2 regions of the Halomonas sp. AOP13-D3-9 genome follow, and region 2 is predicted to be linked to the other one. Evidence: predicted binding sites of a transcription regulator. Region 2 holds the regulator's gene; the other holds the start of a gene.

Region 1 (4,186 bases), on a different contig from region 2:
GCCTCCACTTCGGCGCGGTCTTCGGTGTTAAACACCTTTTGCCAAGGCATATCAAAATCGCCGTAGTTGCGTACGTAGAGAATGCCGGGTTCGAATCGCTCACGAATTTCTGCCGGCATACGGCGGTAAATGGCGCGGCTATCGGCAATAGGGGTTTCACCGCCCTCAGGTGAAGCGGTGACACAGTGGAACCAGATTTTCATCGGCCACTCGCGGGTGTATGCCTGCTCATTGTGGAGTGGGATATGTTGATGAGCTGGGTATTCGGTGGAGGTATAAATACCCGATGACACCGCTGAGCGTGGCGTAGAAGCGAACTCGTAACTCAGCAGCGGATGACCAAAAGCGGCGGCAAACTGCTGAAAATCATCAACGGAGGGAACATCGAAACCTCTTAGCAGCACCCCACCGACTCTGGTCACCAGTGACTCAATATCCGCACGCAAATCACCAAAGGCTTCCAGCAGCGGCTGCCCTGGGTAGGTGGGGGAAATCATAATGGGCAGCTCCGAATCAGCAGGCCCCTGACGTTGGGATATGACGTTGGTTTGTTGCGTTAGTGTTGCGCTTTGGCTGTCCATTATTGATCTCCTAAAAAGTCGTTGAGTAGCGTTAACTCTGGGCATAGCTCTTTGCATAGCCCAGGGCAGCGGCATAGCCACTCGGCGCTGGCAGCGGCCATGCCTGCAGAGGTGATGACACGGGAAGCGAGTGCTTAAGGCAGTAACTAGCAGGCGGCACTGCAGCTGGGCTAACCGAGAGCGCTTGCAGGTGGTCAGCGATTCCTAAACCCAAGGTCTTGAGTACCGCTTCTTTAACCACCCAGCGCTCCATGAAGGGCAGCGTGGCGCCGCGAATGTGGTCGCGCTGCTCGCTCGGCGATAGCACCATCCCGTGCAGCGGCGCCAGTTCGGCATCGGATCGACGACGCTCAATATCGACCCCCACAGAGCCGCCGGGAGCGAGCGCGATAAGGGCGACATGGCCAGAGTGGGAAACATTGAAAGCAGGCCCATCAACGTTTTCCAACGCGGGTTTGCCGTAAGCGTTCTGAGTGAACACCAGCTTTTCTGGCGCTATACCGGTGTGCGCGGATAGCAGCCGTCGCAGGGCAGCGCGTGTCGCCACGGCACGTACGACATCGGCGTGATGGCGAAGCCGCTGGGCGCGCTGCCACTCAGCCCGGCTCAGCAGACGATCATCGTCGTCCGCTACCGGGGCATTCAGGTCGAGCGCTAAGCGCCATACCTCAAGCCCTTCGGGCACCCCTTCAGCTAACCGCAGGCGCTGCATGAGGCACCTCCTCAAGCCGTCGGGCCAGTGCCCGCTTTAGGGTATTCAGCACTTGCGGTTGCTGCTGGCGAATAAAGAAGTGCCCTCCTTCGAACCAGTCTAAAGAGAACGCCCCGCCGGCTTCCCGCTGCCACGCTTCCAGGCGCTCTTGCTCGATATCGTCTTCACGCCCGGCGAGTACCTTTAGGGGGTAAGCAAGCGGCGACCCGCCGCGATAGCGAAAACTACGACAGAGGCGGTAGTCCGCCATCAAGATATCGAGGGTAAGGCGCAGCAGCTCTGGGCTTTCGAAGACCTCCTCTGGGGTGCCGCCCTGTTGGCGCAAATCTGCGATTAAGGCCTTATCGTTATCAAGCCCCGCCAAGCGCTCTGAGTCGCGCATTGAGGGCGCCGCGCTACCTGAGGCGAATAGCATCCGTGGCTGAGGGCGCCCCACATCGCGCAAGCGTGCCGCCATGCCATAGGCCAGCAGCGCCCCCATGCTGTGGCCGAACAGGGCAAAATCACCGCGCATCCGCGTTGCCTGCTCTTCGCACAGCCGCACCACCTGGGTCTCGAAGTCATCGATAAGCGACTCACCCAGTCGCTCACCACGCCCAGGCAGCTCGACGGGATATACCTCGATCCAGGCGGGCAACTGGCGCTTCCAGCGCAGATACATGGTGGCGCTGGCCCCGGCGCAGGGCAGGCAGAGCAGTCTTAAACGCTTAACCTGCATCCACCTGCTCCGCCTCAGCGTTGGCCTGCTCATCCATCCACTGGCGCAGCGAGAGCGGCCGCATATCGGTCCAGGTTTTTTCGACGTAGTCGAGACAGGTTGGTTTATCGCCGAACACGCCAGTATCGGTCCAGCCCGCGGGGATCGCTTTCCATTCGGGCCAGAGGGAGTACTGCTCTTCGTGGTTGACTAATACGCGGAAGACACCATCTTCACGATCAAAACAGCTTGTCATGGAATTAACCTCATCGTTGCCAAAGGAATGAGAAATAAAACGCAATTGCTTCTCATTACTTAGTGACGAGTGAGGAACCAGAAAATTTAATGCTGGAAAGGAAGAAAGTAGAAAAAATAGGGGGAGGGGTCGCTAGGGCGTCGACATAGCATTACCCTTGCCAGGCTAAAAATTGCTCCGACGGGAGGCAGCGTTAGCTCGCGACCATTGAGTTAGCCTGAAAATCGAAGGAGGAGAGTAAAAAAGTGGCTTATCAGCTACGCTCATCACCGCTTGGGATCAGCCCTGTTAGCATCCAGAGCTGTTCTGCTTCATGAAAGACTCGGCGGTGCTGGGAAGAAGCCGCTAACCAAGCATGCAGCGCTTCGCGATCAGCGTCGCTCAACGTCTCTTCATGCTCGCGCATCAGCCAATCTAGCGCTGTTTGCCAAACGGCATCGTCGCCGCTGTCGTTATCCATCGTTACTGTCAACCCTCGCTATTGCGGCCTGCTTATTACCTGCCTATGGAAGCGTCTGATATTCTCAACGCTATTGGCTGACAGTGTAACAAAGCGACAACAAAGAGGGGACGGAACGCCGATTTACTTATCTGGCAACGACCGACCTTGTAGCGACTGGTGGCAATGAGACAGCGCATCGCGAATCATAAAGTTAACTGACGTGGTAGACACACCTAGCTGTAGCGCTACTTCCCGCTGGGTATGGTTTCCCGAACGGTAAAGCTCAAAGGCGCGTCGCGTACGCTCTGGCAGTTCGTTCAACGATTCGACCACCTGGGCCAATGCCTGGCGATCAATGGCAATCACCTCAGGTGAGTGTGATGCACAAGAGGCGTTATCCCCCTCCTCTGCTTTTGCAAACAGCGCTGACTCAAACGCGGAACGACGGCAGCGGTCAATGGCGAGATTGCGCACCACCCGTGACACGTAGGATATGGGCTGCTTTACCTCAAAAAGCGTGGTCGCCTCTGAAATTTTCAGATAGGCATCCTGCACAACATCGTCGGCTTGATCAGCATTGCCCAATACTTTTGCGGCGACACAGCAGAGCCGGGGCCGCTGATTAACGAAGATGTCTTCTAACTCAGCGCTCCAGGTCTGGGTATCCACAGCACGGCCTCCTGCCTTGATTAACACCACGAAATAAATGGCAACAATTATTATTTGCGTTACCATCGGGTAAGTCAACCGGTGTGAGCTAATCCACTTTTTATAACGATATGCTGGTTCACCGAGTGGCTACATAACGTCCTTCTGTCCCTTTCTATGCGTAAGGCGTTTTCTCCTTGCCCCTCCTGATGCCCGCCATGCATTGACTTCACCCATAAGCCATTCATAATACAAATAATAACGATTAATATTTACCAAAATGACCAAAAATCTTATCCACGCATGGACATGTGAGCAGAGCTTACTCTGCAAAGTTGAACATTTAACTATCCTCATGACGCTAATTTATATGAAAACACAGGCATCATTGTGAAACATAAAAATGGTATTTTTAGTCGCTCTGCAAGCCATGCAAGAGTCGCTTTATCAGTCGCCTTACTAATCAGTGTATCAGTGAGTAAGGCGTTACTGGCAGATGACGAAAACAGCGTAGCTCCCTTGGCAACGTTTGATTTCGCCATTGCAGAGACACTCAGCGCGATTGGTCATCCTCCCAGGTTTTTAGCGGGTCTGAAGGGATACGAAACCTACACACGTCAAGGTGGCGTTATTCCCACTACGACTAACCTTGGCTACCGTTTCCTGCCTAACTATGAACTACTAGCAAGCCACCCTCCCCAGCATATTCTGATTTCTCCGCCCGCACATGCCAGCTTACTGCCGAGGCTAAGAAAAATTACTGATGTTATGGAGTATCCGCTTTATAACTATGCCGATGGTGATGGCAACCATAGCGACTGGGAAACGATTGAAGCGTTGACTCGTCAGT
Region 2 (4,186 bases):
CCCTGGGGATTCAGTGGTTCAATCTCGACGATAACCTGCTCGCCTGCCCGGTAAGCATGGAGCTGAAAACGCACGTTGCTATGCTTGGAACGAATAAACACTAGCGGGCCGGAAAGCCGCTGCTGCCCGTGCATTTCGCGACGCACCCGCTGGCTTAGCCGTTTCCCCAACACACAGCCAAGGGTGAGCTGCCCATTTTCAGGGCGCTCAACACCGGTTAAGCGGGTTAAGTTAGTGCTATTGGCTTGGATGCGTCGACAATCAGCATCTAATACCAGCAGGGTACCAAACGACTGCAATCGCGGGTGGTACATGGACACAAACGTGGCCTCGCAATCTATTCACCCTCGACCTGCTGTCTTAGCAGCAGCTCTACGCGCCGGTTGGCAGCTCGCCCATCCGCGGTTGCGTTCGGTTCCATGGGTTGGGTATCGGCATATCCGACGGCCCGCATACGAGAAATATTGAACCCTTGACGCTCTAAATGCCTCACCACGGCGATAGCCCGGGCTGATGAAAGCTCCCAGTTCGAGGGGAAGCGAGCCGTTGAAATCGGCACACTGTCGGTATGGCCCTCCACCGATATCTGGCCATCAAAATTCGTCAGCACACCGATAAGGCTTTCGACCACGCCTCGCCCTTGGGGGGTTAATACCGCTTGGCCGCTGGGGAATAGTAGGCTGGTATCAATCCGCAGCGTCACCCCTTCGCGGCCTTGCGAAACGCTGACCCCAGGAATATCAAGCCCGTCAAACTGCGGCTGTACCCCCGCATGTCGAGGCTGAATGCCGGTGGCCAGAGACGCCAGCGGCAATGATGATACCGCGCTGGCCGAGCGCATGAAAGCAGTATCAGCCGCTTCACCGCCGCCCGGCGGCGTCAGTGAAAGCAGCAGTACAAAGAGCGTGATGAGCAGCGTCAGCACATCCAAATAGCTGGTAAGCCAACCATCTTCGCCATCGCCTGGCGACGGCGTCATTTCCAGCGCATGGCGTGTATCGCGATCTAGCATCGGGCCTACCCCTTGGCCGCTGAACTCACCGACGAATCAGGCCTGGGTTTGACGCTGTTATCACGAATTTCATCGTGGTAGTTAGCCACAAAGGAGTTGAGTGTCTCTTCGATAAACGACGGTAGGCGACGCTTGGTAATCAGCGAAATACCTTCCAACACCATGTTCATGGTAATCAGCCGCTCTTCGGTGCGGCGCTCTAACTTCACCGCAATCGGTTTAAACACTAAGTTAGCGAGTAAAATGCCATAAAAGGTCGTCAGCAGGGCCACCGCCATGCGCGGTCCAATCACCTGCAAGTCGCCTGCATCCATGACTTCCAGCATATTGACCAGCCCTACCAGGGTACCGATCATGCCAAACGCGGGAGCATAGGTGGCCATGGTGCGAAATATTTGTGCCTCGGCATGCTCACGGGCTTTAAGGCGGGCGATCCGCCAGCGCAGCATGTCAAAAATTTCATCCTCTTTGGTATTGGCAATCACCAGTTGGATCCCTGTACGTAAAAACGGGTTGCGGGTATGCTCCAACTCGCGCTCAACCGCGCGCACATCGCCTTTAAACCACAGCCGTGACATATCCACCAATTCGCGGATATCGTCACGCATATAGGTATTTTCGCGCCGAAACACCAAGCCCACCAGCCGTACGACGCGGAGCACCTCTTTCAGCGGATAGCTGATAAAGGTCGCCGCCAGGGTACCGGTCACTACTATGGCCAGCCCCGGTAAGTTTATAAAACTTTCAGCGGACTCTGCGGTGAAAAACAGCACGCTCACCAGCAGCAGTATGCTGGCAAATATGCCTATCAGCGTCGAAGGGTTCATCCACGGCTCCTTGCCGGTCACAAGTGAGTAAAAAGAAGTGTTATGCCGAGTCGTGTAAGCGAGCGCGTAAACGACTTACGGCCTGGCTGTGCAGTTGAGAAACGCGTGACTCCGTTACGCCCAACACAGCGCCTACTTCCTTAAGATTGAGTTCTTCTTGGTAGTACAACGCCATGAGCAGCTTTTCACGCTCGGGCAGCGCTTCAATCGCGTCAATCAGCGTTTGCCGCTGCTGGCCATCCAGCAACTGATCGAAGGGTGAATTGCCCAGTTCATGACTAATAGGCTCGCCGCCATCGGCCACTAGCTCTTCAAACGGCAACAGTTGGCCGCTGTTGGTGTCATTGAGAAGCTGCTGATAGTCGCTCAGCGGCATCTCAAGGTGGTGAGCAATTTCGTGCTCTTCCGGTGCCCGCCCGAGCTGTTGCTCTAATTGGCGAACGGCGCGGTCAACCGCCCGCGCTGAGCGGCGTACGCTGCGCGGCAACCAGTCGCGGGTGCGCAACTCGTCCATCATTGCGCCGCGAATACGTTGACTGGCAAAGGTCGCGAAGGTGGCGCCCTGGGTGGCGTCGAAGCGCCCCAGCGCTTCCAGCAGCCCCACCATCCCGGCTTGAATAAGGTCGTCGAGCTCAATGCTAGCGGGTAAACGGACCTGAAGCGTCAAGGCCTGACGTCGCACCAGCGGCATGTATTGCGTCAACAGCTCACTCTGTTTAATTCTGCCTTGTGCTGTGTACATGCTCTCGCCTCGCGGCTATCCAGTCTTCACTGATAATTCACAATCATTTGCAATCCCTGCACCCGAACAGGCCGCTGACCTGGACGTAAGGCGAAGCGAAAATGCAACGGTGCATTGGCATCTCGCCCCGCTAGTGCGGTGGTAGAACCCCGCATACCGGTTAACGCAATGCACTGCTCAGGATGGCACAGCCAAGCGTTTAAATGCGCACCTGGGGGGTATTGAAACTGCCAATGAATGCGCCCGAGCTGCGCCGACTGCACATTGTTAGCGGTAGCGGGCGGGGTTGCGTTTTGACTAGCGCTTGCCCGATCGCTCATCGCCACCATCAATCCTGGTATCTGACTGCTCCAGCTACCGGGTGTCGCCTGGGCGTTTCCCGTTACCCCTGCTAGTAGACACCCTGCCAGCAGTACTATGCTCAGTAGCAGTTTCCCTCTTAATGGCCAGCTTAGCATGCTTGGTCTCCTTGGCAGAGTGCGTTCATCGTGCAAGTACCAGTAACTCCGTATTTAAGTAGTAATCAGCAGCCTCACGCAAGTTATCGAGTAGCCCCTGGCGCGGCAAGTGCGGTTCATGGAGCGCCAGCAAACGACGCGGCCCACCACGCTCATGCAACTGGCGCAAGGTGCGGAACATGCCAGCAAAGGCATCGGCATCGCTACTGATCCACAGCGCCCAGCGGCTGTATTGATCGCGCAGTTGAGCTAGCTCAGACGTTTCCGCCATGACGATGCGAATATCCCAGTCATCAGGGTCACCGGCCCAGTTTCGACCTAACGATGACCACTGCCCCAGTCGTGCTTTGACCTTACTCACCTGGGATGCGCCGCTACCGGGTAGCCCCACCACTATAAGCGGAATTTTGGGCCTGGGCGGCGCCACTGTCTTTGGCTCTTCCACTGCCGCTAGCGTCGGCGTTAATAGAGGTGAAGTGTGTTCGTTCACAGGCTCGGCCGCCGCAACATCCACAGCCCCCTCAGCCTGCTGCTGTTGGCGCTGCAGGTTTGCCCACTTGCGCAGTCCCGAGGCTTGATCTTGTTCGCTCACGCCACACCCTCTCGACTCACACTGCCCATTTGACGAATCGCATCCCGCGCCATAAAGGCGTAGACCAGCGCATCAAGCATACCGGTATCGCGGCGGCGCCGACTGGTGCCCAGCAGGTTAAGAAGATCGCCGCGCAGCGTCTGCGCTTCCTCGTCATCGGCCACATCAAGATGTCCGGCAACCGACGCCACACCGCTGGCCATCAAAAGCCGGACTTCGGCATTGAGATCACCGCTATCGGCCTCTTTTAACTGCTGCCACGCGCGCCGCGTCAAGGCGGCCAAGCCTTCGCTTTGCAGCTGTGTTAACAACAGCGAGAGCACTTCGGCCCCCAGCCGTGCTGGGGTTAGCCAGTAGCGACGCGCCACCACTTTGGCACTTTCCGGGTCGCGCACTTCCCCGTACCAGGCGAGCAGCGCAGTGCCACTGGCGTCCTCCACCTCGGCGTAGGCAGTCCACAGTTGCACCGCTTGGCCACGAAAGCGCACACCTACATGGTGTGTTAGCACACTGTCATTAAACAACTGACGGAGGGTCTGGCGCTCATGGTGAAAG

What was found. Region 2 encodes FliA, which starts transcription of late flagellar genes. Its sites were predicted from a motif close to CTAAAGTTNNNNNNNNNNCNGCCGATA; they were not measured.
Region 1: ACT3UM_RS14680 (MbtH family protein) is a predicted target of FliA. The motif match lies at 2,310-2,336, and genes of this name have one in related genera.

What each region holds. Positions count from the first base shown of each region.
Region 1 is NZ_JBQSYH010000012.1:99,049-103,234, reverse strand. Features, by position in the region: gene ACT3UM_RS14695 (TauD/TfdA family dioxygenase) at 1-581, opposite strand, end outside; gene ACT3UM_RS14690 (4'-phosphopantetheinyl transferase family protein) at 613-1,293, opposite strand; gene ACT3UM_RS14685 (thioesterase II family protein) at 1,271-2,011, opposite strand; gene ACT3UM_RS14680 (MbtH family protein) at 2,001-2,246, opposite strand; gene ACT3UM_RS14675 (DUF4880 domain-containing protein) at 2,500-2,706, opposite strand; gene ACT3UM_RS14670 (RNA polymerase factor sigma-70) at 2,830-3,357, opposite strand; gene ACT3UM_RS14665 (ABC transporter substrate-binding protein) at 3,811-4,186, shown strand, end outside.
Region 2 is NZ_JBQSYH010000002.1:283,049-287,234, forward strand. Features, by position in the region: gene ACT3UM_RS03450 (diguanylate cyclase) at 1-314, opposite strand, end outside; gene ACT3UM_RS03455 (OmpA/MotB family protein) at 338-1,012, opposite strand; gene ACT3UM_RS03460 (motility protein A) at 1,018-1,839, opposite strand; gene ACT3UM_RS03465 (RNA polymerase sigma factor FliA) at 1,880-2,581, opposite strand; gene ACT3UM_RS03470 (flagellar protein FlhE) at 2,608-3,039, opposite strand; gene ACT3UM_RS03475 (hypothetical protein) at 3,065-3,631, opposite strand; gene flhF (flagellar biosynthesis GTPase FlhF) at 3,628-4,186, opposite strand, start outside.